Regions from separate parts of the Streptomyces sp. NPDC104831 genome, predicted to be linked through region 2. Evidence: riboswitches for the same ligand, from Rfam matches in the RefSeq annotation. Region 2 holds a riboswitch; the other holds the start of a gene.
The links. Region 2 has a riboswitch for cyclic di-AMP ahead of ACZ63H_RS01325 (transglycosylase SLT domain-containing protein). Riboswitches for the same ligand answer to the same signal wherever they lie in the genome.
Positions count from the first base shown of each region.

Region 1 (15,184 bases), on a different contig from region 2:
GCCAGGCCGAAGGACAGCACGGCGCCGGCCGCCGGGTCGATCACCGCGCGGACGACGGTGTCCACGCCCCGGGGCGCCATCGCCTGCACCACCGGCCGCAGTTCCTCCGGCCGGCCGAACAGCTCGGTCAACTCGGTGTACGCCCGCAGCAGTTGCTCCTCGTCCGCGAGATCGAGGCGGACGCCGCCCAGGTCGGCGCGGTGCCTGAGGTGCGGGGCGGTCGCCTTGAGGGCCACCGGGTAGCCGAGCGCCCGGGCGGCCTGCACGGCGGCGTCCGGGCCGGGCGCGGGCAGGGCGCGGCGCACGGGGACGCCGTACCGGCCGAGCAGCTCGCAGGTGTGCTCGGCGGACAGGGTGAGCCCCTCGCCGCGCGCGAGCAGCTCGCCGATCAGCCGGGCGGCGCCCTTCTCGTCGATGTCGTCGAACTCCGGCACCTTCCCGGGGTCGGCCGCCTCCCGCCGCCACTGCCCGTACTTCACGGCCTCGGCGAGCGCCCGCACCGCGCGTTCGGCGGCGGGGTAGGCGGGGATGAGCCGGGTGCCGTCCTCGGGGCGTGCCCGGGGTTCCCCGCCGGGTGCGGGCGGGGTGGCGGGCCGTATGCGCGCCGCTTCCGGGCCGGCCGGGCCGGGCGCCCTGTCCGCGGCCCCGGGCGCGGTGCTCGTCGCGGCCGACAGTGCCTGCGCCAGTCCGCCCAGCTCGACGTGGACCACCAGCACCGGCTTCCCCGGCACCGCCGCCGCGGCCGACCGCAGCGCCTTTGCCAGCTCCGCGTCCCCCGGCGAGCCTTCCCCGATCGCGGGGATCGCCGTGACGACGACGGCGTCGTTCGTGTCGTCGGCCAGCGCGGCGGCCAGTGCCCGGTGGAAGTCCTCCGCCGTCGCCCCGGTGGTCAGGTCCACCGGCCGGTCCGGCCGCAGCCCCTCCGCCACACACCGGTCGTACGTCAGCACGCCCAGCGACTCGGAGTTGCCGAGGATGGCCACGCGCGGCCCGGCGGGCAGCGGCTGCCGGGCGAGCAGCAGTCCCGCGTCGACCAGCTCGGTGATCGTGTCGACCCGGATCACCCCGGCCTGCCGCAGCAGCGCGGACACGGTCGCGTGCGGCAGCCGGGTGGCGCGCACGGCGTGCCCCTGCGGGGCGGCGCCGGTGCCCTGCACGACGACCAGGGGCTTCGCCGCGGCCGTCCGCCGGGCGAGCCGGGTGAACTTGCGGGGGTTGCCGATGGACTCCAGGTACATGAGGACGACGTCGGTGTCCGGGTCGTCGTACCAGTACTGGAGGACGTCGTTGCCGGAGACGTCGGCGCGGTTGCCGGCGGAGACGAAGGTGGAGACGCCCGTGACCCCGGTCACCCCTCCCCCGCGCCGGTGCAGCCGGGACAGCAGGGCGATGCCGATGGCGCCGGACTGGGCGAAGAGCCCGATGCGGCCGGGGCGGGGCGGTTCGGGCGCGAGCGAGGCGTTCAGGCGGACGCCGTCGGCGGTGTTGATGACGCCGAAGGCGTTGGGGCCGATGAGCCGCATGCCGTAGGCCCGTGCGGCCCGGACGAGCGCGCGCTGCCGTTCGCGTCCCTCGGGCCCGCTCTCGGCGTACCCGGCGGAGAGCACGACCAGCCCCTGGACGCCGTGTTCGCCGCACTCGGCGACCACGGCGGGCACGTGCTCGGCCGGTACGGCGACGACGGCGAGGTCCACGTGCCCGTCGATGTCGCGCACCGAGCGGTGCGCGGGCACCCCGTCGATCTCCTTGAGGTCTTCGGGGAAGGCCTTGTTCACGGCGTGCAGCGGGCCCGGGTAGCCGGCCGCACGGATGTTGCCGAGGACGCCGCGGCCCACCCCGCCGGGGGCGCGGCCGACGCCGACGACCGCGACCGAGCCGGGTGCGAGGAGCCGCCGTACCGAGCGGGCCTCGGCGCGCTGTTCCCGGGCCTGCTGCACGGCCACGGAGCGGTCGGTGGGTTCGAGGTCCAGTTCCAGGCGTACGACGCCGTCCTCGAAGCTGCGCTTCTGGGTGTAACCGGCGTCCGTGAACACCTTGATCATCTTGGTGTTGGCGGGCAGCACCTCGGCGGCGAAGCGGCGGATGCCCCTCTCGCGCGCGACGGCCGCGATGTGCTCCAGGAGGGCGGAGGCGACCCCGCGGCCCTGGTGGGCGTCCTGGACCAGGAAGGCGACCTCGGCCTCCTCGGCGGGCGCGGTGGCGGGCAGGCCGTCCGCGCCTGTGCGGTCGTAGCGCACGGTGGCGATGAACTCGCCGCCGATGGTGGCCGCGAGTCCCACCCTGTCCACGAAGTCGTGGTGCGTGAAGCGGTGGACGTCCTTGGCGGACAGGCGGGGGTACGGCGCGAAGAAGCGGTAGTACTTCGACTCGTCCGAGACCTGCTCGTAGAAACTGACCAGGCGGTCGGCGTCATCGACGGTGATGGGCCTGACGCGCGCGGTGCCGCCGTCGCGCAGCACCACGTCCGCCTCCCAGTGCGCGGGGTACTGGTGCCGCTCCTGCCGGTCCGCCGAGGTCTGCATGGGCCCCAGCGTAAGGCTCGCGTACGACGACGGCGCGAGGCAGTCTATGGGGGGCGAACGCCGGACCGAGGCCGCGGTCCGGTGTCGCTCCGGGGCGGGTCCTCGAGGTCTGCTCCGGGCACGCTCCACGGTATGGGAAACTGGTCTAGACAACCCTGAGCACTGAAGGGCAGCAACACATGGCTGAGCGCCGCGTCAACGTCGGCTGGGCCGAGGGTCTCCACGCCCGCCCCGCCTCCCTCTTCGTCCGAGCCGCCACGGCCACAGGCGTCCCGGTGACGATCGCCAAGGCCGGGGGCGACCCCGTCAACGCGGCTTCGATGCTGGCCGTCCTGGGCCTGGGTGCCCAGGGTGGCGAGGAGATCGTCCTCGCCTCCGACGCCGAGGGCGCCGACGCCGCCCTCGACCGTCTGGCCAAGCTGGTCTCCGAGGGCCTGGAGGAACTGCCCGAGACCGTCTGAGCGCAGACCGGGAAGCCGCGTCGCCCCTGCCGGGCGGCGCGGCTTTCGCGTATGCGCGGCCCCGCGCGCCCCGAGGCTTCCCGCCGGCCGAATTCGTTGTCGCCGGTTGAAGGGCGCGAGCCGATAATTCCCGGCATCGCGAAAGGGCAGCGGAAAACGCCCCGCCGCCGAATAACACCTTGTTTGTATACGGCGGCTGTTAATGCCGCGCACCCTACATGTTTACGGCATGTTGCGAAGTCCTCACACGTTCCCCGGGGCCGGAGAAGCGGAGCCGGTGCGCGCCGGTCGCGCGTTCGGCGTGCAGGGCGGTCAGCACCCGCGCGCGTTCACCGTCGCCGCGCGCCACCGCGTCCACGATCGCCCCGTGCTCGGCCCAGGACTCCACCGGGCTCACCGGCGCCTCCACCGCGTACATCCACGCGACCTTGTGGCGCAGCTGGGTCAGCACCGAGGTGAGCGAGGGGCTGCCGCAGGCCTGGGCCAGCGTCTCGTGGAACCAGCCGCCCAGCGAGCGCAGATCCTCGCTGTTGCCCTTTCTGGCCCGCTCCTGGCCCAGCCGGACCAGGCCGCGCAACACCTTCAGATGGGCCTCCGTGCGCCGCTGGGCGGCGCGCGCGGCGCCCAGCGGCTCCAGCAGCGTCCGCATCTCCAGCACGTCGGCGGCCTCCTGCTCGGTCGGCTCGGCCACGCACGCGCCCGCGTGCCGGCGCGTCACCACGAAGCCCTCGGCCTCCAGCGTGCGCAGCGCCTCGCGCACGGGGACGCGCGAGACGCCGTAGCGGCGGGCCAGGACTTCCTCGGTCAGCCGGCTGCCGCGCTCGTAGACACCGGCGACGATGTCGTCCCGGACAGCGGTGCACACCGAGTGCGCCGGAATACGCATGACCGACCTCCGCCTTAATCCCCGTTAAACGCCGATGATGGACGTGTGTTCCGTGACTCTATTCCAGTCGGCCGGAATTTCCGATGGCGGGCCGTAATCCATGGATATTTTTTGGACAACGGGTCCCGCGGAGAACATGGAAAACGGCGAAAGCCCCGGCTCGGGGAGCCGGGGCCGTCGGGGAAGGCGCGAGTGCGTCAGATGCGCACGCCGTGCGAGCGGAGGTAGGCGACGGGGTCGATGTCGGAGCCGTAGTCCGGGCTCGTGCGCGCCTCGAAGTGGAGGTGCGGGCCGGTGACGTTGCCCGTGGAGCCGGAGAGCCCGATCTGCTGGCCCGGCACGACCTTCTGGCCCACCGTGACGCCGATGGACGACAGGTGCCCGTACTGCGTGTACATGCCGTCGGCCATCCGGATCACGATCTCGTTGCCGTACGCGCCGCCCCAGCCGGTGGAGACGACCGTGCCGGAACCCACCGCGTGCACGGTGGTGCCGGCGGCCGCGTGGAAGTCGATGCCGGTGTGCGAACCGGAGGACCACAGCGAGCTGGACGCCTGGTAGGCCGTGGAGACGTAGGAGTGCTCGATGGGGGCCACGAAGGCGTTCAGCCGGCGGCGCTCGGCCTCGCGCGCGGCGCGGGCCCTGGCCTCGCGCAGCTCCTCGGCGCGCTCGGCGGCGGCCTTCGCGGCGGCCTCCTCGGCCGCCTTGCGGTCCGCGGCCTGCTGCTGGGCGGTGGCCTGCGCGTCGATCTGGGCGGCGACGTCGTCCGTGGCGGCGAGGACCGGGGTGAGGCCGGTCTGGTCCACGGGGTTGCCGGCGGCGAGGGCCGGGGAGGCGGCGAGGGTGCCGATGACACCGGTGGTGGTCAGGGCCGCGACGCCGGCCGCCTGCGCTGTGGTTCGCTTGACCCGTCCGGGCTTGCGGTGCTTCCCGGTGGCGCACATGAACGCCATGAAGTGGCTGGTCCTTTCCTTCCCTCTCGCCTACCGGGTTAGCTGACGGGTTCGGAGCAGGAAGGTCTCCTACGGGCTCCCTCGCGGTCGCCCGATTCACCCCAGGGACGATGGGTCCCCGGCTCCCCTGGCTCGCGCCGTACGGGGACTCGGCGATGGCTGTCCGGTGCCGCGGGTGCGGCGCACTGCCTGACGAACAGCCCGGACGACGCTACGGCGGCCCGCTTCCGATCCTCAAACGGATCCGGCTTTTTGTAGCGCATCCCACAGGTCAGACAGGCAACCTCCGCCCCAAAACGGGCACCTGAGGGACCGAGTGGAACAGCGTGGGGCCTGACGGCTCGTAAACCGTCAGGCCCCACGCGCGCGTGCGCCGGATGGGTCGGCCTCGCCGCTACTCGGCCGACACCACGCTCACCGGGCCGATGCCGAGCGCCTCGACCGGTGCCTTGATCCGGGCGGCGTCACCGACGAGGACGGTCACCAGGCGGTCCACCGGGAAGGCGTTCACGACGGCCGCGGTGGCCTCCACCGTGCCCGTGGCGGCCAGCCGCCGGTACAGCGTCGCCTGGAAGTCGTCGGGCAGGTGCTGCTCGACCTGGTCGGCCAGCGTGCTCGCGACGGCCGCGGCGGTCTCGTACTTCAGCGGCGCCACGCCGACGAGGTTCTGCACGGCGACGTCCCGCTCGGCGTCGGTCAGGCCCTCCGCCGCGACCGTGCGCAGCACCTTCCACAGGTCGTCCAGCGCCGGGCCGGTGTTCGGCGTGTCCACGGAGCCGCTGATGGCGAGCATCGCCGCGCCCGTGCCGTCCGGCGCGGACCTGAGGACCTGCCCGAAGGAGCGCACGCCGTAGGTGTAGCCCTTCTCCTCGCGCAGGACGCGGTCCAGGCGGGAGGTGAGGGTGCCGCCGAGGCAGTACGTGCCGAGCACCTGGGCGGGCCACACCCGGTCGTGCCGGTCGGGACCGATCCGGCCGATGAGCAGCTGCGTCTGCACGGCGCCGGGCCGGTCCACGATGACCACGCGGCCGGTGTCGTCGGCGGTCACCGGCGGCACCGGCCGGGGCTCGCCGGGGGTGCCGGTCCAGGCGCCGAGGGTGTCGGCGAGCAGCGCGTCCAGGTCGGTGCCGGTCAGGTCGCCGACGACGACCAGGGTGGCGGTGGCGGGCCGCACGTGGCGGTCGTAGAAGGCGCGCACGGCCGCGGCGTCGATCTTCTCGACGGTCTCCTCGGTGCCCTGGCGCGGCCGGGACATGCGCGAGGTCGCCGGGAACAGCTCCTTGGAGAGTTCCTTGGCGGCCCGGCGGGAGGGGTTGGCCAGCTCGTGCGGGATCTCGTCCAGGCGGTTGCGGACCAGGCGCTCGACCTCGCCCGGGGCGAAGGCGGGGGCGCGCAGCGCGTCGGCGAGCAGGCCGAGGCCCTTGGCCAGGCGGGAGGCGGGGACCTCCAGGCCGAGCCGGACGCCGGGGTGGTCGGCGTGTGCGTCCAGGGTGGCGCCCGCACGCTCCAGTTCGGCGGCGAACTCCTCGGCGGAGTGCTTGTCGGTGCCCTCGGAGAAGGCCCGCGCCATGATCGTGGCGACGCCGTCCAGGCCGGCCGGCTCGGCGTCCAGCGGCGCGTCCAGCAGCACCTCGACGGCGACGACCTGCTGGCCGGGGCGGTGGCAGCGCAGCACGGTCAGGCCGTTGTCGAGCGCGGTGCGCTCGGGGGCGGGGAACGCCCAGGGCCTGGCCTCGCCGGGCTGCGGCCGGGGGTGGAACTCCATGGTGGCGAGCTCGGTCACTTGGCCGTCTCCTCGTTCTCGGTCTCGTCGCGGCCCGCCTCTACGGTCGCTTCCTGCTCCGGGTCCTCGGGGACGTCGGCGTCCGGGGCGGCCTCCGGGGATTTGGGTTCGTAGACGAGGACCGCGCGGTTGTCGGGCCGCAGGCGGGCCGCCGCGACCTCCCGGACCTCCTCCGGGGTGACCTCCAGGACGCGCTTGACGGCGGTCAGGGCGAGCTGCGGGTCGCCGAACAGGACGGCGAACCGGCACAGTTCGTCGGCGCGGCCGGCGACCGTGCCGAGCCGGTCCAGCCACTCGCGCTCCAGCTGCGCCTGGGCGCGCTCCATCTCCTCGCTGGTGGGGCCCTCCTCGGCGAACCGGGCCAGCTCCTCGTCGATGGCGGCCTCGATCACCGGCACCTCGACGTCACCGGAGGTCTTCACGTCCAGCCAGCCCATGGAGGGCGCGCCGGCCAGGCGCAGCAGGCCGAAGCCGGCGGCCACGGCCGTACGGTCGCGGCGCACCAGGCGGTTGTACAGCCGGGAGGACTCGCCGCCGCCGAGGATGGTCAGGGCGAGGTCGGCCGCGTCGCACGCGCGCGTGCCGTCGTGCGGGAGCCGGTAGGCGGCCATCAGCGCGCGCGCCGGGACCTCCTCCACGAGGACCTCGCGCTTCTGCTCGCCGATGACGTCCGGCAGGGTGCCGTCGCGGGGCGCGGGCTTGGCGTCGTGGGAGGCGATGGAGCCGAAGTACTTCTCGATCCAGGCGAGGGTCTGCTCGGGGTCGATGTCGCCGACCACGGAGAGCACCGCGTTGTTCGGCGCGTAGTAGGTGCGGAAGAACCGGCGGGCGTCCTCCAGGGTGGCCGCGTCCAGGTCCGCCATCGAGCCGATCGGCGTGTGGTGGTACGGGTGGCCCTCCGGGTACGAGAGGGCGGTCAGCTTCTCGAAGGCGGTGCCGTAGGGGACGTTGTCGTAGCGCTGGCGGCGCTCGTTCTTGACGACGTCCCGCTGGTTCTCCATGGACTCCTCGTCCAGGGCCGCCAGCAGCGAGCCCATGCGGTCCGCCTCCAGCCACAGGGCCAGCTCCAGCTGGTGGGCGGGCATGGTCTCGAAGTAGTTGGTGCGCTCGAAGCTGGTGGTGCCGTTCAGCGAGCCGCCGGCGCCCTGCACCAGCTCGAAGTGTCCGTTGCCCTCGACCTGTGCGGAGCCCTGGAACATCAGGTGCTCGAAGAGGTGAGCCAGGCCGGTACGGCCCTTGACTTCGTGGCGGGAGCCGACGTCGTACCAGAGGCAGACCGCCGCCACCGGGGTCAGGTGGTCCTCGGAGAGCACCACGCGAAGACCGTTGGCCAGGCGGTGCTCGGTCGCTGTCAGGCCCCCGGAGCCTGCCTCGGCTGTGGTCGTGTGACCCATGGGCATGTACGTCCCTTCGCGAGCGGAGGCGGTTGATCGAACCGCGGTTTTGCTGCCGTTCCCGCCACTGTATGCAAAGCGTGCGGGGCCTTCGCGAAGTTCCCGCGCGCGTACGCCGACAGCGGATCGCGTACCCTGCGTCGGACCCCCTCCCGGACGGTTCTCCGGTGCCAGGGGCGGGCCGCTCCCCGGTGCCGCCCGGACCGGGTCGCGGCACGGGTTGTCAGTGCCTCGGTCCACAATGGTCCGCGTCAGATCCGTCAAACGCTTCAGCAAGAGCGCCCCGTAGGCGAGCGACCAGATCAGAAGGAGCCAGGCAGCGATGGCCCGCCGCAGCACGAAGACCCCGCCGCCCGACGATTCGTTCGAGGAGAGAATCCTCGACATCGACGTCGTGGACGAGATGCGTGGCTCCTACCTCGAGTACGCGTACTCGGTCATCTACTCGCGCGCCCTGCCGGACGCCCGTGACGGCCTGAAACCGGTGCACCGCCGGATCGTCTACCAGATGAACGAGATGGGCCTGCGCCCCGAACGCGGCTATGTGAAGTGCGCGCGCGTCGTCGGCGAGGTCATGGGCAAGCTGCACCCGCACGGCGACGCGTCGATCTACGACGCCCTGGTGCGCATGGCGCAGCCCTTCTCCATGCGCGTGCCGCTCGTCGACGGCCACGGCAACTTCGGTTCGCTGGGCAACGACGACCCGCCGGCCGCCATGCGGTACACCGAGTGCCGGATGGCCGAGGCGACGGGCCTGATGACGGAGTCGATCGACGAGGACACGGTCGACTTCGCACCGAACTACGACGGCCAGGAGCAGGAGCCGGTGGCCCTGCCCGCCGCCTTCCCGAACCTGCTGGTCAACGGCGCCTCGGGCATCGCGGTCGGCATGGCGACGAACATGCCGCCGCACAACCTGCGCGAGGTCGTCGCCGCCGCCCGCCATCTGATCCGGCACCCGAACGCCGACCTGGACGCGCTGATGAAGCACGTCCCCGGCCCCGACCTGCCCACCGGGGGCCGGATCGTCGGCCTGGACGGCATCCGGGACGCCTACGCGACCGGCCGTGGCACCTTCAAGATCCGCGCGACGGTCTCGATCGAGGACGTGACCGCCCGCCGCAAGGGCCTGGTGGTCACGGAGCTGCCGTTCACGGTCGGCCCCGAGAAGGTCATCGCGAAGATCAAGGACCTGGTCAACGCGAAGAAGGTCCAGGGCATCGCCGACGTCAAGGACCTCACCGACCGCGAGCACGGCCTGCGCCTGGTCGTCGAGATCAAGAACGGCTTCGTGCCGGAGGCGATCCTGGAGCAGCTCTACAAGCTGACGCCGATGGAGGAGTCCTTCGGCATCAACAACGTCGCCCTGGTCGACGGCCAGCCGCTCACCCTGGGGCTGAAGGAGCTGCTGGAGGTCTATCTGGACCACCGTTTCGACGTGGTCCGGCGGCGCAGCGAGTTCCGCCGCGGCAAGAAGCGCGACCGGCTGCACCTGGTCGAGGGCCTGCTGACCGCGCTCGTCGACATCGACGAGGTCATCCGGATCATCCGCTCCAGCGACAACTCCGCGCAGGCCAAGGAGCGCCTGATCGAGCGCTTCTCGCTGAGCGAGGTGCAGACGCAGTACATCCTCGACACGCCGCTGCGCCGGCTCACCAGGTACGACCGGATCGAGCTGGAGGCGGAGAAGGACAGGCTCACCGCGGAGATCGAGGAGCTGACGCGGATCCTGGAGTCCGACGCGGAGCTGCGCAAGCTGGTCTCGGCGGAACTGGCGGCCGTGGCGAAGAAGTTCGGCACCGACCGGCGCACGGTCCTGCTGGAGTCCGCGGCCACCCCGGTCGCCGTGCCGCTGCAGGTGGCCGACGACCCGTGCCGGGTGCTGCTGTCCTCCACGGGGCTGCTGGCCCGTACGGCGACCGACGCGCCGCTTCCGCGGGCGGCGGGCGGCAAGCGGGTCAAGCACGACGTGATCGTCTCGGCGGTGCGGACGACCGCGCGCGGGGTGATCGGGGCGGTGACCTCGGCGGGCCGGCTGCTGCGGATCAACGTGGTCGACCTGCCGCAGCTGCCCGAGCCGGTGTCCGCGCCGAACCTCTCCGGCGGGGCGCCGCTGGCGGAGTTCGTGTCCCTGGAGGACGACGAGACGGTGGTCTGCCTGACCACGCTGGACGAGTCGTCGCCGGGTCTGGCGCTCGGCACCGAGCAGGGTGTCGTCAAGCGGGTGGTGCCCGACTACCCGTCCAACAAGGACGAGCTGGAGGTCATCACGCTCAAGGAGGGCGACCGGATCGTCGGCGCGGTGGAGCTGCGCACCGGCGAGGAGGACCTGGTCTTCATCACGGACGACGCGCAGTTGCTGCGCTTCCAGGCCTCCATCGTCCGTCCGCAGGGCCGCCCGGCGGGCGGCATGGCGGGCATCAAGCTCACCGAGGGCGCGAAGGTGCTCTCGTTCACGGCGGTCGACCCGGCCGCCGACGCGGTGGTGTTCACGGTGGCGGGCTCGCGCGGCACGCTGGACGACTCGGTGCAGACGACGGCCAAGCTGACCCCGTTCGACCAGTACCCGCGCAAGGGCCGGGCCACGGGCGGGGTGCGCTGCCAGCGGTTCCTGAAGGGTGAGGACTGCCTCTCGGTGGCCTGGGCGGGCCCGGCCCCGGCCCGGGCTGCGCAGAAGAACGGCACCCCGGCCGAGCTGCCGGAGCCGGACCCGCGCCGCGACGGCTCGGGCACGTCGCTGCCGAAGACGGTGGCGGTGGTGGCGGGACCGGTGCTCTAGGCGGTCGGCGCGGGGGTCCGGCGGAACGGTCCGGGCGGGAGGCTCCACGGGGCGGCCCGGGCGGGCGCCCGGCGGGTGCGGTCCGCGCGGGATCCGGCGGGGCGGTCCGGGCGGGGCTAGAGGGGCGGCTCCGCGAGGTCGGCTTCCGTCTCGTCCTCGTCCGGCCCCTGTACGTAGCGCAGGACGCCCCACATGCCGTGCTCGTCGGCGTGCGGGGCGTCGTTCGCGCAGGCCTCCAGTTCCTTGCGGAGGGCGGCCGCGTCGATGCCGGAGCCGATCAGCACGAGCTGGGTGAGCCGGTCGTCGCCGCTCGCCCAGGGCTCCGGGTAGAAGCGCAGGAACCGACCGACGGCGTGCACGGAGTAGCGGTTGACCGTGTCGTACGGCCCGAAGTCGACGTACCCCTTGATCCGGTACAGCCCCTCGGGCCGGCTGTCCAGGAACCGCATGAGCCGCCGGGGCTCCAGGGGGACGGCGGAGGTGTGGGACAGGCTGTCGTAGCCGGTGTGCAGGTGTCCGGCCCCGTCCGCATCGCCGTGGTCGTGCAGGTCGTCGAAGGACAGCTGGCCGACGCGCTCCTCGGTGGGCCGGCAGTCGAAGAGGAACTCGGGGTCGATCCGGCCGTAGGTGGCGGGCACGACGGCCGCGCGGTCGGTGAGCGAGCGGACGAGTCCGAGGACCCGGTCGGCGTCGTCGGCGCGGTCGAGCTTGTTGACGACGACCAGGTCGGCGAGGGCGAGGTGCCGGTCGATCTCCGGGTGCTTAGCGCGCGTGTCGTCGAACTCGGCGGCGTCGACCACCTCGACCAGGCCGCCGTAGACGATGCCGGGGTGCTCGCTGGCGAGGACCATGCGCACGAGTTCCCGGGGTTCGGCCAGTCCGCTGGCCTCGATGACGATGACGTCGATGCCTGCGGCGGGCGCGGCGAGCCGGTCCAGGTACAGGTCGAGTTCCCCGGCGTCGACGGCGCAGCACAGGCAGCCGTTGCCGAGCGAGACGGTGGAGTCGCCGAGGGCGCCGGCGACGGCCATGGCGTCGATCTCGATGGCGCCGAAGTCGTTGACGACGGCCCCGATGCGGCTGCCTCCGCTGCGGTGCAGCAGGTGGTTGAGGAGCGTGGTCTTCCCGGAGCCCAGAAAACCGGCGAGCACGACGACCGGGATCTGCCGCGGACCTCCGCCGCTTCCGCTTCCCATGCTGTTCCCCAACGGGCGACCTCTCAGACGTACCAGCGCGCACCGGCTCGCGCCCGGGGCGCGGACGGACATGGACGGTCCAGGATACGAGTGGGGGGAGACGCCCTGTGGGTGCCGGCCGGCTCGCTCGTCACCCGGCCGTGGGCACCGCCGCGCCCGGCTCCGGGCCCACGTACCGCGCCACCGGCCGGATGATCTTGGGATCGGCGGCCTGCTCCAGGATGTTGGCGCTCCAGCCCACCACCCGCGCCGCCGCGAAGGTGGGGGTGAACATCTCCCGGGGCAGGCCGCACAGTTCCATGACCACGCCGGCGTAGAACTCGACGTTCGTGTGGAGTTCGCGGCCCGGCTTCAGCTCGGCGAGGATCGCCTCCACCCGGCGCTCGACCTCGGTCGCGAAGCGCACCCGCGGGCCGCCGAAGCCCAGCGCGATCTCGCGCAGCATCCGCGAGCGGGGGTCCTCGGTGCGGTAGACGGCGTGCCCGAAGCCCATGATCCGGTCGCCGGCGAGGACCCGCTCGCGGATCCAGGGGTCGATCCGGTCGGGGGTGCCGATCGCGTCCAGTGTGTCCAGGGCGCGGCTGGGCGCGCCTCCGTGCAGCGGTCCGGACAGGGCGCCGACGGCTCCGGTCAGGCAGGCCGCGACGTCGGCGCCGGTGGAGGCGATGACGCGCGCCGTGAAGGTTGACGCGTTGAATCCGTGGTCAATGGTTGAGATCAGGTATTGCTCGACGGCACGGGCCCGGCGCGGATCCGGTTCCGAACCGGTCAGCATGTACAGGTAGTTGGCCGCGTACGGGAGGTCTTCGCGCGGCTCCACCGGGTCGAGGCCCCGGCCGAGCCGGTACAGCGCGGTGAGCAGGGTGGGTACGGCCGCGCAGGCGGCCACGGTCTCGGCGCGCCGGCGGTCGGCGTCGGTGTCGTAGACCGGCCGGAAGCCGTGCGCGGCGCCGAGCAGGGACAGGGCCGTGCGCAGTCCGGCCAGCGGCCCGGAGGGCCCTGCGGCCTCCGCGAGGGCGGGCAGGGCCTGCCGGACGTCGTCGGGCAGGCGTCGCAGCGCGGCGGTCTCGGCGGCGAACTCCGGTCCGCGCCGCGCGTCGGGGAGCGTGCCGTGGACCAGGAGGTGCCAGACGTCCTCGAAGCCGCGGGTGCGGGCCAGGTCGACGGCCGAGTACTGGCGGTAGTGGTAGAAGCCCTCCCTGCCGCGGACGTCGCCGACCTCGGTCTCGGCGACGACGACGCCCGCGAGGCCGCGCGGGGCGTCGATGAGCGGGGTGGCAGCACTGTTGACGGTCATGGTCTTCCTCCCTGGACTTGATCCGACTGTCCATCCTTGACTAATTTTCTGTCAATATTGATTCCATCAATGCATGCCGATCAAGATGTGCAGCGGCCGCTACGGTGGCCCTCATGCGCGATCACGACACCGCTCCCCACCGCCTCGGGCGCCGGCTGACCACCAAGGAGACCGCCGAACTGCTCGGAGTGAAGCCCGAGACGGTCTACGCGTACGTGAGCCGCGGCCTGCTCAGCAGCAGGCGTGAGCCCGGCGGCCGGGCCAGCACCTTCGAGGCCGGCGAGGTCGAGGCGCTCGCCCGCCGCAACCGGCGCGAGGCCGCCGGCAGCCCGGGCACCGGCGGCGACCTGTCCGTCCGCACCCGCATCACGCTGATCGAGCGGGACCGGTACTACTTCCGCGGCGTCGACGCCGTCGAGCTGGCCACCCGCCAACCGTACGAAGAGGTCGCGGAGTGGCTGTGGACCGGCCGGCCCGCCCCGGGAGCGGCGTTCACCGCGCCCCCGGCCACCGTCGAGGTCGCCCGGCGCGCGGTGGACGCCCTGTCTGAGCACGCCTCCCCGATCGACCGGCTGCGGGTGGCGGCGATCGCCGCGGCGGCCGAGGACCCACTGCGCTTCGACCTGTCCGAGGAGGCCGTGCTGCACACGGCGCGCACCCTCATTCCCACCCTCGTCGCCGCGCTGCCGCCGGCCCGGTACGACCGCGGGGACGACGGCCCGCTGGCCCACCGCCTGTGGGGCCGGCTGACCGGCCGCCCGGCCGACGATGCCTCCCTGCGCGTCCTGGACACCGCGCTGGCCCTGCTGGCCGACCACGACCTGGCCGCGTCCACGCTCGCGGTCCGGGTCGCCGCCTCGGCCCGGGCGCACGCGTACGCGGCCGTCTCCGCCGGGCTCGGCGTGCTGGAGGGTCCGCTGCACGGCGCGGCCAGCGGCCTGGCCCACCGGATGCTGCTGGACGTGCTCGACCAGGGCACGGCCGTCCCGGTGATCGCCGAGGAGCTGCGCGCGGGGCGCCGCGTCCCCGGCCTCGGCCACCGGCTGTACACCGGCGAGGACCCCCGCGCGCGGGCGCTGTTCGCCCTGCTGGAGCAGGTCCCGCGCGCGGAGCCCGCGCTGCTCGCGGCCCGGGACGTGGTCGCCACCGCCGCCCGGCACACCCCGCTGCACGCCAACGTCGACCTGGCCCTCGCGGTGTTCACCGCCTCCAGCGGCATGCCCGCCGCCGCCGGCGAGACGATCTTCGCCGTCGCCCGGACCGCGGGCTGGATCGCCCATGCCCTGGAGGAATACGGCGAGCGGCCGCTGCGCATGCGCCCGAGCGGCCACTACGTCGGTCCGCGCCCGCCCCGGGCCCTCCCGGAGTAGGACACGGCGGGGCCGGAAGTCGCCACGAGGCGAGTCAGGTTAGGCTCACCTGTGTGAGTAGGTGTGCGACCGTCTCCCACAGCCTGGACGAGCCGGTGACCGGTACGGCCGCCACGGCGACCACGTGGCTGCTGCTGGAACAGCCCGGACCGTGGGGCGCCAAGGCCCTCACGTCCAGCCATCTCGACCCCGCGCTGGGCCGGGCGCTGGAGGCCGCCGCCGACGGAACCGGCGTGCGTGTCGCGCTCATCCGCCGCCCCGGGCGCCACGCCGACCCCGGCCCGCCCCCGGTGCGGCAGGTGTACGCCGCGCACACCGTTCCCGGGCGTCTGTGGCTGCACGGTGCCACCACCCGCGATCCGCGGCGCCTGCTCGACCTGGACTTCGCCGCCCTCGGGGCGGGCGACCACCGGTCCTTCGGCGCAGCGCTCGGCGGCCGGCCCCATCGGGGCGACCCGCTGGCGCTGGTGTGCACCAACGGCAAGCGCGACCGCTGCTGCGCCCTCCTGGGCCGCCCCCTGGCCACCGAGCTGGTCGCGTCGG
Region 1 is NZ_JBVJOT010000011.1:32,314-47,497, forward strand. Features, by position in the region: gene ACZ63H_RS10555 (bifunctional acetate--CoA ligase family protein/GNAT family N-acetyltransferase) at 1-2,522, opposite strand, end outside; gene ACZ63H_RS10560 (HPr family phosphocarrier protein) at 2,702-2,983, shown strand; gene ACZ63H_RS10565 (GntR family transcriptional regulator) at 3,198-3,869, opposite strand; gene ACZ63H_RS10570 (M23 family metallopeptidase) at 4,067-4,822, opposite strand; cyclic di-AMP (ydaO/yuaA leader) riboswitch at 4,835-4,987, opposite strand; gene ACZ63H_RS10575 (M16 family metallopeptidase) at 5,217-6,605, opposite strand; gene ACZ63H_RS10580 (M16 family metallopeptidase) at 6,602-8,005, opposite strand; gene ACZ63H_RS10585 (DNA gyrase/topoisomerase IV subunit A) at 8,322-10,778, shown strand; gene ACZ63H_RS10590 (CobW family GTP-binding protein) at 10,895-11,974, opposite strand; gene ACZ63H_RS10595 (citrate synthase/methylcitrate synthase) at 12,105-13,271, opposite strand; gene ACZ63H_RS10600 (citrate/2-methylcitrate synthase) at 13,385-14,641, shown strand; gene ACZ63H_RS10605 (sucrase ferredoxin) at 14,695-15,184, shown strand, end outside.
Region 1: another riboswitch for cyclic di-AMP. It lies ahead of ACZ63H_RS10570 (M23 family metallopeptidase); the one in region 2 lies ahead of ACZ63H_RS01325 (transglycosylase SLT domain-containing protein).

Region 2 (15,184 bases):
CGCCGCCGTCGTCGTCCTGACCGTCGGCTACGGCCGCCCGCCGTGGATCTCGCTCTGCCTCGCCTTCTCCTTCGCCACCTACGGGCTGGTGAAGAAGAAGGTCGACCTCGGCGGGGTGGAGTCACTGGCCGCCGAGACCGCGATCCAGTTCCTGCCGGCGCTCGGCTACCTGATCTGGCTGGCCGCGCGGGGGAACGCCACGTTCGCGGCGGAGGGCGCCGGACACGCCGCGCTGCTCGCCTCCACCGGCCTCGTCACCGCGGTGCCGCTGGTCTGCTTCGGCGCGGCGGCGATCCGCGTGCCCCTGTCCACCCTGGGCCTGTTGCAGTACCTGGCCCCGGTCTTCCAGTTCCTGCTCGGCATCCTCTACTTCCACGAGGCCATGCCGCCCGAGCGGTGGGCCGGGTTCGCGCTGGTCTGGCTGGCGCTGGTGCTGCTCACGGGCGACGCGCTGCGCTCCTCCCGGCGCCCGCGCCGGCTCCCCCTGCCGGCGCCCCGCCCCGCCGAGACCCCCGCGTCGGCCCCGGCCGACGTCTGACCTGGACGGAAGGGGCCCTTCCGTCCGGGCCGGCGGCTATAAGTGGGAGCCATGACCACACAGGCGCCCGCCCCACTGCACTGGAAACTCGTCATCGACGCGGCCGACCCGCACGGCCAGGCCGACTTCTGGGCCGCCGCGCTGCACTACACCGCCGAGGACAACAGCGCCCTCGTCGAACGGCTGCTGTCCGCCGGCGCGCTGCCCGGACAGGCCACCGTCGAGTACCACGGGCGGCCCGCCTTCCGCGACCTGATCGCCGTACGGCACCCCGACGACCCGTACGACCCCGAGACCGGCACCGGGCTCGGCAGGCGGCTGCTGTTCCAGCGGGTGCCGGAGGCGAAGACCGGCAAGAACCGTCTCCACCTCGACCTGCACGCCGGCCCCGGGCGGCGCGCGGAGGAGGTGGCACGCCTGGAGGCGCTGGGCGCCCGGGTGGTACGGGAGGTGCGCGAGCCCGGAGGCGAGTGGGTCCTGATGCGGGACCCGGAGGGCAACGAATTCTGCGTGCAGTAGCCCCGCGGACCGCGCCCGGGAGCGGGGTCCGGGGCTTGGGCCGCTACGCCTGTGCCGCCCCGGCCGCGCGGTCGGCCAGCCGGACCATGCGGGCGCGGGCGGCCTCCAGCGGGCGCGGATCGTCCGCCGCGGGACCCGGCTCGGCGGCGAGGTCCGCCCACAGGTCGACCAGGTCGCGGCCCAGCCGCAGGCCCTCCTCGGGGTCGCGCACGGCACGCCAGGCGGTCGCCGCGCTCCGCACGTTGCCGTAGGCGGCCTCCCCGTCCCGGGCCTCGCGGCGCAGCCGGGCGAGGTCCAGGGACAGCCGGCAGGCGCGCACCGGGTCGTCCGCCAGATAGGCGATGTAGGCGGACAGCTCGCGCACGTGCAGCACCTCGGCGTGGTGCGGGCCGAACACGGCCGACGCCTCGGCGAGCGTCCGCTCGGCCAGCTGGGCCGCCGCGTCGATGCGGCCCGCCCGCACGGCCTCGTTGATCCGGCCCAGCGGCTCGGCGAGCAGCTCCGCGCCCTCGGCGGTCTCGGTCAGCGGCCCGTCGCCGAGCACCTCCTCGGCGACCGCGTCGAAGCCGCGGGCCGGGGTGTGGACGGGCGCCGGCTCGTCGACGGGCGAGCCGAAGACCGAGGCCAGGTCCGCGCCCGCGTACGAAGCCGTACGCCCGCCCGATCCGGCCCCCGTGCCCGAGGCCGCCGCACCCGCACCCGGGGCCGTGCCCGCGCCCGGGCCCGGCGTGGCCGGCGCGGTGGCGGGGGCCGGCCGGGGGTCCATCACGGGCGGGGGCCCGAAGCCGCCGGCCGGCGTCCGCTCGGCGGTGCCCGGCGCCGTCGCCTCCACGGGCGCCGCGCCCGGTGCCCGGCGCGCGGCCAGCGGGACCGGTTCGCCGGTCATCCGGCTGGAGCCGTCCGCCGAGACCTCCAGCGGGACCACACAGCCCGCGAGGTCGTCGTGGACGGTGGCCCGTATGGGGGCGCCGACGCTGATGGCCAGGCTCTGCAGGCGGTTCAGCACGGCCTGCCGGATCTCCTCGCCCGGCGCCGCGACGACCGGCACCCCGTCCACCGAGGCGCTCCCCGTGCCGTGCACCCGGACGGGCACCGCCGCCGGATACTCCGCGGTCCGCGGCGCCCGCTTCTTCTCGAAGCTGAGTCCAGCCATCGGTGTCCCTCCAGTCCCCCGGCGTCGCGATCCGGTCGTACGCATCCTGTCCACCAGTGTGTCGGCTACCCACGCCCGCCGCGTCACCGCGGCGTCACAGCCTCGCACCAGCCGCCTCGGCGGCATAAACCCTGGCGCCAGTTAGTTGCGCATGCATAAAATGCACACGCCTTGTTCGTTGGTACGACCTGACGCACCTGGGGGACCACATGGACCGCCGTTTTCTCTTCGTCCTGGGCAGCGCCCGCACCGGGGGCAACACCGGGCTGCTGGCCCGCCGGGCCGCCGAGCAGCTCCCCGACGGAGTCGAACAGCGCTGGATCGACCTCACGGAACAGCCGCTGCCCGACTTCGAGGACCTGCGGCACGACAGCGACCACGTACGGCCGCCGTCCGGCACCCCGGCCGGTCTGCTGCTGGACGCCACGCTCGCGGCCACGGACATCGTGATCGCCTCACCGGTGTACTGGTACTCGGTCTCCGCCCAGACCAAGCGCTACCTGGACCACTGGTCCGGCTGGCTGCGCACCCCGGGCCTGGACTTCAAGGCGCGGATGGCCGGGCGCACCCTCTGGGGCGTCGCCGCGCTGGCGGACGAGGAGCTGTCCGTGGCCGACCCGTACTCCGGCACCCTGCGCAACTCGGCCGCCTACATGGGGATGCGGTTCGGCGGGGTGCTGCTGGGCAGCGGCAGCAAGCCCGGGGACGTGCTGAGCGACACCGGTGCGCTGGCGCGCGCCAAGACGTTCTTCGCGCAGGACGCGCCCCTCGCCCGCTTCCCGCACGAGACCGCCGGTGCCGTCGCCGCCCCGGGCGGCGGCCTCTAGGCGGTGATGTCCTTCGCCGTGAACCGGGCCCAGGCCGCCGAGCCGAACACGGCCGCGTACAGCGCCTGGAGCCCGAGGTCGCGCAGCAGGTCGTCCCAGTAGACGGGGTCGCGCATCAGGTCGGCGAACGACAGCCAGTAGTGCGAGAAGAGGTACGGCTGCACCGCGTGCAGCTGGGGTATCTGGTCGACGATCTGCACGGTGATGAGCAGGCCGACCGTGGTCGCCATCGCCGCGATGCCGCTGTTGGTGAGGGTCGACACGAACAGGCCGACGGCCGCGATCCCCACCAGGGAGGCCGCGACGACCAGGGCGATCAGCAGCGCGCGGGCCAGCCCCTCGCCGAGGCCGATCCGGGTGCCGGAGATCGTCGTCAGCTCGCCGAGCGGGAACAGCAGCGCGCCGACGGCCAGCGCCGAGACGGTGACCACCAGGGTGGCCAGCAGGCAGAAGGCCAGCACGGTGGCGTACTTGGTCAGCAGCAGCCGGGTGCGGCCGGCCGGGGCCACCAGCAGATAGCGCAGGGTGCCCGCGCCCGCCTCCCCGGCGATCGCGTCGCCGGCGACGACGCCGACCGCCATCGGCAGGAAGAACGGCAGGGTCGCGGCCAGCGCGGTGAACACCAGGAACAGCCCGTTGTTGGTGATCTGCGCGATGAAGGCCGGGCCCTCGCCGCTTCCGCCGCTCACCCGGCCGCCGCCCCGGGTCTCGATCCGCACCGCGATCCCGACCAGCACCGGCACCGCGGCCAGCACCCCGAGCAGGGCGAGCGTGCGCCACCGCCGGACGGTGGTGACGAATTCGCCGCGCAGCAGCCCGAGGGCCCACAGCGGGTTCGGCCGGCGCACGGCGACGGCCTCGGACGGCTCAGCCCGCGACATCGAAACCCTCCCCGGTCAGCGCCACGAACGCGTCCTCCAGCGAGGCCCGTTCGACGGTCAGGCCCCGGACCCGGACCCCGGCCGTGACCAGGGCCGCGGTCACCTCCGCGAGGTCCCGGCCGGGCGGTTCGCCGGTGACCCGGTCGCCGTCCGCGGTCACGTCGCCGACGCCCAGCTCCTTCAGCACCCGGGCCGCCTCGGCGGGGTCCGGGGTGGTCACCACCAGCCGGCCGCGGGCCCCGGCCGCCAGGTCGGCCACCGCGCCCTGGGTGACGAGCCGGCCTCGCGCCATGACCGCCGCGTGGGTGCACACCTGCTCGATCTCGTCCAGCAGGTGGGAGGAGAGGAAGACGGTCGTGCCGTCGGCGGCCAGTTCCCTGACCAGGGTGCGGATCTCGCGCATGCCCTGGGGGTCGAGGCCGTTGGTGGGCTCGTCCAGGACGAGCAGCCGGCGCGGCTGGAGCAGCGCGGCGGCCAGGCCCAGGCGCTGCTTCATGCCGAGCGAGTACGCCTTCGCCTTCTTGCCGGCGGCCGCCGCGAGGCCGACCCGGTCCAGCGCGGCGGCCACGCGCGCGCGCCGGGTGCGCGGGTCGGCGGTGGGGTCGGCGGAGTCGAAGCGCAGCAGGTTGTCCCGGCCGGAGAGGAAGCCGTACAGGGCGGGGCCCTCGATGAGCGCGCCGACCTGCGGCAGGACCGTACGGGCCGAGCGGGGCATGGGGCGGCCCAGCACCCGGACCGTGCCCGCGGTCGGCTCGATGAGGCCCATCAGCATGCGGATGGTGGTGGTCTTCCCGGAGCCGTTCGGGCCGAGGAAGCCGAAGACGCTGCCCGCCGGGACGGCCAGGTCGAGACCGTCCACGGCGAGCTGCCCGCCGCGGTAGCGCTTGGTGAGCCCGCGCGTGTCGATGACACTCGCCGGGCCGCCCTCCGGCACGCCCCCGCGCTCGTCCCCCGGGGCGTCCCGTTCCGGCGCACGCGCCGGGGACGGGCCCTCAGGCGGGCGCGCGGGCGGGTCTTCCGGAGCGCGCGCAGGCGTGCGCTCCGCAGCGCGGTCCGCGGTGGACGGCTCGTCCATCGGCTTCCCCTCGTTTCGTCGGTCCCGGTGGGGTCACTTCCCCGCGTCGGCCGCCTTCACCAGGGTCTCCTTCGTCACCAGGCCGGCGTACACCTTGCCGTCGTCGGTGATCAGGGCGTTGACCAGGCGGGTGGAGAAGACCGTGCCCTTTCCGAACTTCCCCGAGACCGGGTCGCCGAGCGAGCCGAGGAAGCCGCCGAGGGCGCCCTCCTGGGAGCCGGTCGGCAGGCCGCCCTCGGCGCCGGTGTCGAGGCTCGCGACGGACGTCCAGCCCTTGCCGAGAACGTTCAGCCCCTCAAGGCCCCCGGCGAGGTCCTCGCCGTGCTTCGGGGCCGGCGCCTTGGCCGCCGTGTCCTTCTCCTCGGTGACCCTCGCGCCCTTCGGCGGGGTGAAGTCGAAGACGGAGGCGGCCGGCCGGGCGAAGGAGACCTGGGTGAAGCCGGCGTCGACGACGGCGGCCCCGCCGCTCCTCGGGGTGAGCGTGAACTTCAGCGGCGTCCACGTCTTCGCGTCCACGGCGATGCTGATCGCGCCGACCGTGGTGCCGGACTGCCGGGGCCGGATCAGCAGCTTGTAGGCGTCGCGGCCGGCGACCTGCGCGGTGCCGTCGACGGTGACGGACGTGGTGCCGTCCACCGCCTTCAGGGCCTCGTCGGCGAAGTCCTTGGGCGTGGCCGGCGGCTCGGCCCGGCGCTCCCCGCCGGATCCGGCCGCGGTGGAGTGGTAGACCTCGTTGCTCTTGCTGTCGTAGCCCCAGACGTCCTCGCCGCGGTGGATGAGGCTGTACTCGGCCCCGCGTTCCAGCAGCGACACCTTCTGCCGGTCCGGGCCGTCGGCCGCGATCCGCAGGGTGTGCATGCCGGACGCCAGCTCGGTGAACCGGGACTTGGGGTCGGCGGAGGAGCCGTCCCCGGGGCCGTCCTGGCCCCTGCCGGAGAGCAGGCCGTCCTCCAGGCCGCCGAGGTCGGGCAGACCGAGGTCCGTGGTGATCTTCACGGTGCCGGACAGCTGCTGCACGTCCGACCGGGCCATCTTCTCGATCAGCTGCTGTGCGGTGATCTTCGGCAGGTCGGGGTCGCCGGAGTCGGCGAGCGCCGGGACGAGCCCGATCGTGGCCGCCGCCACCCCCACCACCGCGACCGGGACGGCGTACCGGGCGGCTGTGCGCCGGCCGGAGCGCGGGTCCTCGTCCCGCGCGGCGCCCACTGTGTCGTCGGATTCGTACGGTGCCATGTGTGCCTTACCTCCGTCGTCGGCGGCGGCCGTTCTCACGCTGGTCAACCCTGAGCCGCCATTCTCACCCGAATCGGTGAGGAGTGGTGATGTCCGTGGCTTCCATATGACCAAATCGGCGGCGCGGAAGCGTCAGCCCTCGGAGGCAACCGCGTCTACGCCTGCGGTATGACACCCGACGGCCGGATCCTCCCCGACCCGTAAGGGTCGTGGGGGCTGCGGCCGTACGAGGGACGGGGCCGGGCGGAGACCAGCCCGTGACGGTACGCCCGCAGTCGTACGGCGGTACGACGGCCGGGCGGGGTGTGACCGTACGAACGTCAGCCGAGCGGGTGATACGGAGGTCGCCCGGAGGCGCTCCGGGGCCGGCCGGTGGGGCCCCGGTGCGGTCAGCCGGCGCGGTGGACCACCGCGTCGCACAGCTCCACCAGGGCGGCCTTGGCGTCGCACTCCGGCAGCGGGGCGAGCGCGGCCCGCGCCTCCTCCGCGTACCGGACGGTGTCCCGGCGGGCCTGCTCCAGCGCGGGGTGGGCGCGCAGCGCGGCCAGCGCCCGGGCGTGCCGGGCGTCGTCGCCGAGGTCGGAGTCCAGCAGCTCGCACAGCGCGATGTCCTCGGCCAGCCCGAGCCGGGCGGCCCGCTCGCGCAGCCGGAGCACCGGCAGGGTCGGGATGCCCTCGCGCAGGTCGGTGCCCGGGGTCTTGCCGGACTCGTGGGAGTCGGAGGCGATGTCCAGGACGTCGTCCGCCAGCTGGAAGGCGACGCCGAGCCGCTCGCCGTACTGGGTGAGCACGTCCACGACCCGCTCGCCCGCGCCGGACATCATCGCGCCGAACCGGCACGACACCGCCACCAGGGAGCCGGTCTTGCCGGCCAGCACGTCCAGGTAGTGCTCGACCGGGTCACGGCCGTCCGAGGGGCCGGCGGTCTCCAGGATCTGCCCGGTGACCAGCCGTTCGAACGCGAGGGCCTGCACCCGGACCGCCTCCGGGCCGAGGTCGGCGAGGATCTGGGAGGCGCGCGCGAAGAGGAAGTCGCCGGTGAGGACCGCGACGGAGTTGCCCCAGCGGGTGTTGGCGCTGTCCACCCCGCGGCGCACGGCCGCCTCGTCCATGACGTCGTCGTGGTACAGCGTGGCCAGGTGGGTCAGCTCCACGACCACGGCCGAGGGCACGACCCCCGGCGCGTACGGGTCGCCGAACTGGGCGGCGAGCATCACGAGCAGTGGCCGGAATCGTTTCCCGCCGGCCCGTACGAGGTGCTGCGCGGCCTCGGTGATGAACGGGACCTCGCTCTTGGTGGCATCGAGCAAGCCTTCCTCGACAGCCGCCAATCCGGCCTGGACATCGGCTTCGAGAGCCTGGTCCCGCACGCTCAGCCCGAACGGCCCGACGACGGTCACGAGGGGTCTCCTGTCTGCTGGTGTCTGCTGGCGATTACACGGTTTGTCGATAGGTCGCTGCCATCACTCAAGTCAGCGTATCCGGTCCTGTTTCGATCACCGATAGCGCCCACCGGTCCAGCTCGGGTGGTACCGGACCATGACCGGCATGGTTTTGATCACACGGTAATAAGGGACATATATCGACTTAACAGTAATCCGGATGCCGTGTCGCGACCTCTCCGCACCTTCCTCACCCCCGCCCTCCCCTCGCCGCCTCCACGGCAACGACGGGCATCACGTCCCGGGTTCCACCACGACTCGGACTTCGGACCCGAATCCCACTAATCCCCCATGTCTGATTTGAAGTCTTTTGCTATTTCGTGAATTGGGTCACGCGCCCGATCGGCCCACCCCTCGCGCCCCACCCCCCTCAGACCCTTGCCCCGTCGGCCAGTTGGGGATTGGCGATCGCAAAGGATCAAGTACCTCATACGGAGTCGATCAAGTTCAAATGGCGCATTGCGGGAATCCGGTACTTGTTCCCGACATGTGCTCTCGCATACGTTCCGGGCCGTCGGGCGGACGCCTAATCCTGCCGCCGTCCGCGAAACCCATTCACGAACTCATTCGTACGGCAGGAGCGGGGGACCCAGGTAAGTCGCCGCGCCGGACGGCATGCGCCGCGCCGGCACGGCTCGGGGTGAAGCCGTGCCTCCTCCCGGGCACGGCCGGGCGCCTCCCCGCCCGAACCCGACAGCTCACCTCGCAGGCGCCGGAGAGGAACTTTCGATGCCTGCTGCCGCTCAGCACCGCCGTACCCGGAACGCCCGCCTCGTCCGCGCCCTCGCCGCCGCCTGCACCGGCGCCGCCGTCCTCGCCCTGCCGCTCATCGGCGCGGGCAGCGCCCTCGCCGCCCCCGCCGCGGCCCCGGCGGTGTCCACCACCCCGGCCGGATACCCGAACACCCTCGACGGCTGGATCCGCGAATCGCTCGCGATCATGGCCGAGAAGAACATCCCGGGCACCTACAACGGCATCCACCGCAACATCATCCGGGAGTCCTCCGGCAACCCTGCGGCCATCAACCTCTGGGACTCCAACGCGGCCAAGGGCATCCCGTCCAAGGGGCTGCTCCAGGTCATCGACCCGACCTTCAACGCGTACCACGTCGCCGGGACGTCCTTCGACATCTACGACCCGGTCGCGAACATCACCGCCGCCTGCAACTACGCGGCGGACCGCTACGGCTCCATCGACAACGTCTTCGGCGCCTACTGACCGGCCCGGCCGCCGCCCCTCCCCGTGGTCAGGCGGCCGGGAACAGTCTCTCTAGGACGACGGCGACCCCGTCGTCCTCGTTCGACAGCGTGACCTCGTCGGCCACCGCCTTCAGCTCCGGATGCGCGTCGGCCATGGCGACACCGCGCGCCGCCCAGCGGAACATCGGGATGTCGTTGGGCATGTCGCCGAAGGCGAGGGCCCCTTCGGCGCCGACCCCCAGCCGCTCGGCGGCCAGCGCCAGACCGGTCGCCTTCGTCACCCCGCTCGGCTGGAGCTCCACGGTGCCCGGCCCCGACATGGTGACGCTCGCCAGCGAGCCCACCGCCGAGCGCGCCACGGCCGCCAACTCGTCGTCCGACAGCTCGGCGTGGCGCAGCAGCACCTTGCTGATGGGCTCGGCCCACAGCTCGGCACGCCGGCCGATCCGGACCGCGGGCAGCGTCGGGTGCGGCATCCGGTAGCCCGGCTCGATGAGCGTGAGCCCGTCCACGCCGTCCTGGTCGACCGCCGCGTACACCTGCCCCACCTCCGCCTCGATCTTGCCGAGCGCGGTCTCCGCCAGCTCCCGGTCCAGCCGGACCGACCACAGCAGACGGCCGGTCCGGGCGTCGTAGACCTGCGCGCCCTGACCGCACACGGCCAGTCCGGTGCAGCCGAGGCGCGCGAGCAGGGGCCGTACCCGGGGCGCCGGGCGGCCGGTGACCACCAGGTGCCGGGCCCCGGCCCGCGCCACCCGGGCGAGCGCGGCGAGCGACCGGTCGGAGACGGTGTCGTCGCCGCGCAGCAGCGTCCCGTCCAGGTCAGTGGCGATGAGGGCATATGCCGGGGAGGGTGCCATGCCCAGAGAATACGGACACCGGGGCCCGCCGACTCACCCCTCGTTCCCCGCGATCGCACACCGCGTGGCCCCAAGTCGCCCCCGCGCAAAGCCCGATGACGGTGGCGCGGCGCCACCCGGGGCCGGCGAGCGGCCGCACGGCCGTCATGTCCCCCGGTCGGCCCCGACGGTGGGAGCGGCCCTCCCGGCCACCCCGTACGCCCCCCGAGGCACTGCCCATGACACGCGTGTCGGCCGTAACGTGTGGCCCGACCACATGGAACGCTTCGCCATGCATGGCACGGATGAGAGTGAGGCAGCACCCATGCCCCCCTTCGACGTCCCCGAGGGCGACCCCTTCGGCCCGCACAACCTCCCCTACGGCGTGTTCTCGCCCCTCGGCAGCACCGAGCGGAGGATCGGCGTCCGGCTCGGGAACCACGTCCTCGACGCGGGCGCCGCGGCGGCGGCGGTCGACTCGCCCCACCAGGCGCTGCTCGCCGCCCCCACCCTCAACCCGCTGCTGGCCGCCGGCCGCGCCACCTGGTCCGAGGTACGGCACGCCGTCACGTCCTGGATCACCGACCCGGCCCACCGCCCGACGGTCGAGCCCCTCTTCCACCCCCTGCCCGAGGTGACCCTGCACCTGCCCTTCGAGGTGGCGGACTACGTCGACTTCTACGCCTCGGAGCACCACGCCCGCAACGTCGGCCGGATCTTCCGCCCGGACGCCGAGGACAGCCTCACCCCCAACTGGAAGCACCTGCCCATCGGTTACCACGGCCGCGCCGGCACGGTCGTCGTCTCGGGCACGGACGTCGTACGGCCCTCGGGACAGCGCAAGAGCCCCGCCGACCCGGCGCCCGTCTTCGGCCCGTCGATCCGGCTGGACATCGAGGCCGAGGTCGGCTTCGTCGTGGGCGTGCCCTCGCGGCAGGGCCGCCCGGTCGCGCTCGGCGACTTCCGCGAGCACGTCTTCGGGCTGTGCCTGCTCAACGACTGGTCCGCGCGGGACGTCCAGGCCTGGGAGTACGTCCCCCTCGGTCCGTTCCTCGGCAAGTCCTTCGCGACCTCGGTGTCGGCGTGGATCACCCCGCTGGAGGCGCTGGACGACGCCCGCGTGGCACCTCCCCAGCGCACGCACCCGCTGCTGCCCTACCTGGACGACACGGCGCCCGGCGTGGAACCCGGCGGCTACGACCTGCGGATCTCCGTCGCGGTCAACGGCCACGTGGTCTCCGAGCCGCCGTTCGCCACCATGTACTGGACCGCCGCCCAGCAGCTCGCCCACATGACGGTGAACGGCGCCTCGCTGCGCACCGGCGACCTGTACGGCTCGGGCACCGTGAGCGGCCCGGCCGCGGACCAGCGCGGCTCGCTGCTGGAGCTGACCTGGAACGGCCGCGACCCGCTCGAACTCCCGGACGGCGAGCGGACGTTCCTGGTGGACGGGGACGTGGTGACCCTGTCGGCCTGGGCGCCCGGACCGAACGGCGGCCGGGTGGGGCTGGGCGAGGTCACGGGCCGGGTCGTCGCGGACTGAGCCACGGCGCGGCGGGCGGTACCCGGACGGTCCGGACCGAGTCCGGCCGGATCGTCGCCGGCACCTGACTCGCACGCCCTTCTTCGCCATACTGACGGGGACACGCGCACGCACCCGGTGCGGCCGTGCGTCGCGTGCCCCGCACCACCCCGCACCCGCACCCCTCTTCCGACCAGGAACCGGAGCCCCGGCATGACCGTCTGCCTGCTCCTGCTGAGCGTCGTCGCCCTGACCGCCGCCGTGCCGGCGCCGCGCGCGCTGACCCGGGCGGCCTGGCCCGAGCGGGAACCCGTGGTCGCGCTGTGGGTGTGGCAGTGCCTGGTCGCCACCGTCCTGCTGTGCTGCCTGACCGCGCTGGTGCTGGGCGCGGCGGCCGTCTTCCACACCGTCCGCGACCGGGTGTTCGCCCCCGCGCCGCCCGCCGTCACCGCCGCCTACGACCTGTCCACCGCCCCGGTGTGGGCCGCCGCGCTCACCCTGCTGCTGGCCTGCGGGGCCGCCTGGACGACGGCGATGCTGGCCCGGGAACTCTTCGAGGCCCGCCGCAGCCGGGGCCAGGCCCGCGCGCACCTGCGCGAACGCGCCCCCGAGCTGCCGCCGGGGCTGCGGGCGCCGCGCGGGCCGATGCTGGTGCTGGAGGACGAGTACCCGGACGCCTGGTGGATGCCGGGACACCCGGCGCAGCTGGTCGTCACCACGGGGGCGCTGCACCGCCTCACCGACCTCCAGCTCGACGCCGTGCTCACCCATGAGCGCGGTCACGCCCGCGCCCACCACGACTGGCTGCTGCACCTGTCCACGGCGCTGGCCACGGGCTTTCCGCGGGTGCCGCTGTTCGCCCACTTCTGCGACCAGACGCACCGCCTGGTCGAGCTGGCCGCGGACGACGCGGCCTCCCGGCGCTGCGGGCACCTCACCACGGCCCTCGCCCTGATCGAGCTGAACCAGCACCGGGGCGTGCTGTCCTGCGACTCCAGCCGCCATCTGCTGGGCGAGCGGGTCGACCGGCTGCTGGAGCCGCCGCCCCGGCTGCTGCGCCGGCACCGGGCGCTGACCACGACGGTGGCCGCGCTGGTGCCGTTGCTGCCGCTGCTGATCACCTTCGCCCCCGGGCTGTCGGCGCTGTCCTGACGGCACCGCCCCGGCGGGCCGGGGCCGGCTAGACCCAGTCGGGCTCCGGCTCCGGCTCGCCGGACAGCTCGGGCCAGTCCGGGTCCGGTACGTCGGCGTCGGGCTCGGCGGACGGCACGGCTCCGTCCAGGGAGGCCAGCACCTTGAGGACGCCTTCGCCGTAGGTCGCCAGCTTCTTCTCCCCGACGCCGTTCACGGTGCCCAGCTCCCGCACCGAGCCGGGCCGGCGGAGCACGATCTCCCGGAGGGTGGCGTCGTGGAAGATCACGTAGGCCGGGACGCCCTGCTCCCGGGCCTGCTCGGCGCGCCAGGCCCGCAGTGCCTCGAAGGCGGGCAGCAGCGCGTCGGGCAGCTCGGCCGCGACGGCCTTGGCCTTGCCGCCGGAGGCACCGGAGCCACCGGCGGCGCGGGACCGGGAGGCGGCCGGCTTCTTCGGCTCCTTGCGCAGCGGCACCTCCCGCTCGCGGCGCAGCACCTCGCCGCTCGCCTCGGTGAGCACCAGCGTGCCGTACTCCCCCTCGACCGCGAGGAGCCCCTGCGCCAGCAGCTGCCGGATGACGCCCCGCCACTCGCCCTCGCCGAGGTCCTGGCCGATGCCGAAGACGGAGAGCTGGTCGTGGTCGAACTGGATCACCTTGCCGGTGCGCTTGCCGAGCAGGATGTCCACGATCTGCACCGCGCCGAACTTCTGCCCGCGCTCCCGCTGCAACCGCACCACCGTGGACAGCACCTTCTGCGCGGCGACCGTGCCGTCCCAGGTCTCCGGCGGGGTGAGGCAGGTGTCGCAGTTGCCGCAGGCCCCGGCGTCGGCGTCCTGGCCGAAGTAGGCGAGCAGCTGGCCGCGCCGGCAGCGGGCGGTCTCGCACAGCGCGAGCATGGCGTCGAGGTGCGCGGCGGCCCGGCGGCGGAACGCCTCGTCGCCCTCGCCGGACTGGATCAGCTTGCGCTGCTGTATGACGTCGTTCAGGCCGTACGCCATCCAGGCCGTGGACGGCAGTCCGTCGCGGCCCGCGCGGCCGGTCTCCTGGTAGTACCCCTCGATCGACTTGGGCAGGTCCAGGTGGGCGACGAAGCGTACGTCCGGCTTGTCGATGCCCATGCCGAAGGCGATGGTCGCGACCACGACCAGGCCGTCCTCGCGCAGGAACCGGGACTGGTGCGCCGCGCGCGTGGCCGCGTCCAGGCCCGCGTGGTACGGCACCGCCTCGATGCCATTGGCGCTCAGGAACTCCGCCGTGCGCTCCACCGAGTTGCGCGAGAGGCAGTAGACGATGCCGGCGTCCCCCGGGTGCTCCTCCCGCAGGAAGGCGAGGAGCTGCTTCTTCGGGTCGGCCTTGGGCACGATCCGGTACTGGATGTTGGGCCGGTCGAAGCTGGCGACGAAGTGCCGGGCCGCCGGCAGGTTCAGCCGCTGGGTGATCTCCTCGTGCGTGGCGCGGGTCGCCGTGGCGGTGAGGGCGATCCGGGGGACGTCCGGCCAGCGCTCGCCGAGCAGGGACAGGGCGAGGTAGTCGGGGCGGAAGTCGTGGCCCCACTGGGCCACGCAGTGCGCCTCGTCGATCGCGAAGACGGAGATCTTGCCGCGGGAGAGGAGGTCCAGCGTGGCGTCCAGGCGCAGCCGCTCCGGCGCGAGGTACAGCAGGTCCAGTTCGCCCGCCAGGAACTCGGCCTCGACCGTGCGCCGCTCGTCGAAGTCCTGCGTGGAGTTCATGAACCCGGCCCGCACGCCGAGGGCGCGCAGGGCGTCCACCTGGTCCTGCATCAGCGCGATCAGCGGGGAGACCACCACGCCCGTACCGGGTCTGACCAGGGCGGGGATTTGGTAGCACAGCGACTTTCCGCCGCCGGTCGGCATGAGCACGACGGCGTCGCCGCCCGTCACCACGTGCTCGATGATCGCCTGCTGCTCGCCCCGGAAGGCGTCGTATCCGAAGACCCGGTGCAGCGTGGCCAGCGCCTCGCTGTCGGCCGCGCCCGGCCCCTCGGTCACCTGTGGCATCTCGCTGACTCCGCCCATCACGCCCATCGTCCTGTCCCCGCCGGTCCCCCGTGTGCCGTCCCTCGACCGCTCCCTCAACGATAGGGGCCCGCACCGACAGCCCCGGAGTTGTCCACAGGCCGGCCGATGAATCTCACGTCAAGCACACGAGTGCCGTTCACACGTTCGCGGAAGACCTGCCCGTTTTCCGCCGATAGTCTGAACGCACCGGCGAGACTCCGTCCCATGGGAGCACTGATGAGCGTCGCACCGAAGGCGTCCGCGTCCAGCTGGCCGACCCCGCCGAAGGGCGGCTGGACCGCCGACGACCTGGACCGCCTCCCGAATCTTCCTCCGCATACGGAATTGATCGACGGGAGCCTGGTCTTCGTGAGTCCGCAGACCTTCTTTCATTCGCGCACTGTGAGCTTCTTCGAATGGCAGCTTCAGTCTCTCGCACCCGCCGATCTCGAGGTCGTCCGCGAGTTCACGATCGACATCGACCGGCAGAACAGGCCGGAGCCGGACGTGGTGGTGGTGCGCGCGGAGGAGGTGACTCCGAACGAGACACGCTTCCCGGCGGACGTCGTCGTCCTGGCCATCGAAGTCGTCTCCGAGGAATCCGTCTCCCGCGACCGCGAGACCAAGCCCCTCAAATACGCCCGCGCCAAGATCCCCCACTACTGGCGGGTCGAGAACGAGAACGGCCGGGCCGCCGTGCACGTCTTCGAGCTGGAGCCGACGACCGGCACCTATACGAGCACCGGCATCTTCCGCGAGCGGATGAAGCTGGACGTGCCGTTCTCGATGGACCTGGACCTCACCG
Region 2 is NZ_JBVJOT010000001.1:268,687-283,870, forward strand. Features, by position in the region: gene rarD (EamA family transporter RarD) at 1-538, shown strand, start outside; gene ACZ63H_RS01290 (VOC family protein) at 590-1,057, shown strand; gene ACZ63H_RS01295 (hypothetical protein) at 1,101-2,210, opposite strand; gene ACZ63H_RS01300 (flavodoxin family protein) at 2,420-3,037, shown strand; gene ACZ63H_RS01305 (ABC transporter permease) at 3,034-3,918, opposite strand; gene ACZ63H_RS01310 (ABC transporter ATP-binding protein) at 3,905-4,993, opposite strand; gene ACZ63H_RS01315 (LolA family protein) at 5,027-6,226, opposite strand; gene ACZ63H_RS01320 (polyprenyl synthetase family protein) at 6,616-7,626, opposite strand; cyclic di-AMP (ydaO/yuaA leader) riboswitch at 8,215-8,395, shown strand; gene ACZ63H_RS01325 (transglycosylase SLT domain-containing protein) at 8,398-8,886, shown strand; gene ACZ63H_RS01330 (HAD family hydrolase) at 8,915-9,727, opposite strand; gene fahA (fumarylacetoacetase) at 10,032-11,249, shown strand; gene ACZ63H_RS01340 (M56 family metallopeptidase) at 11,442-12,380, shown strand; gene recQ (DNA helicase RecQ) at 12,409-14,406, opposite strand; gene ACZ63H_RS01350 (Uma2 family endonuclease) at 14,617-15,184, shown strand, end outside.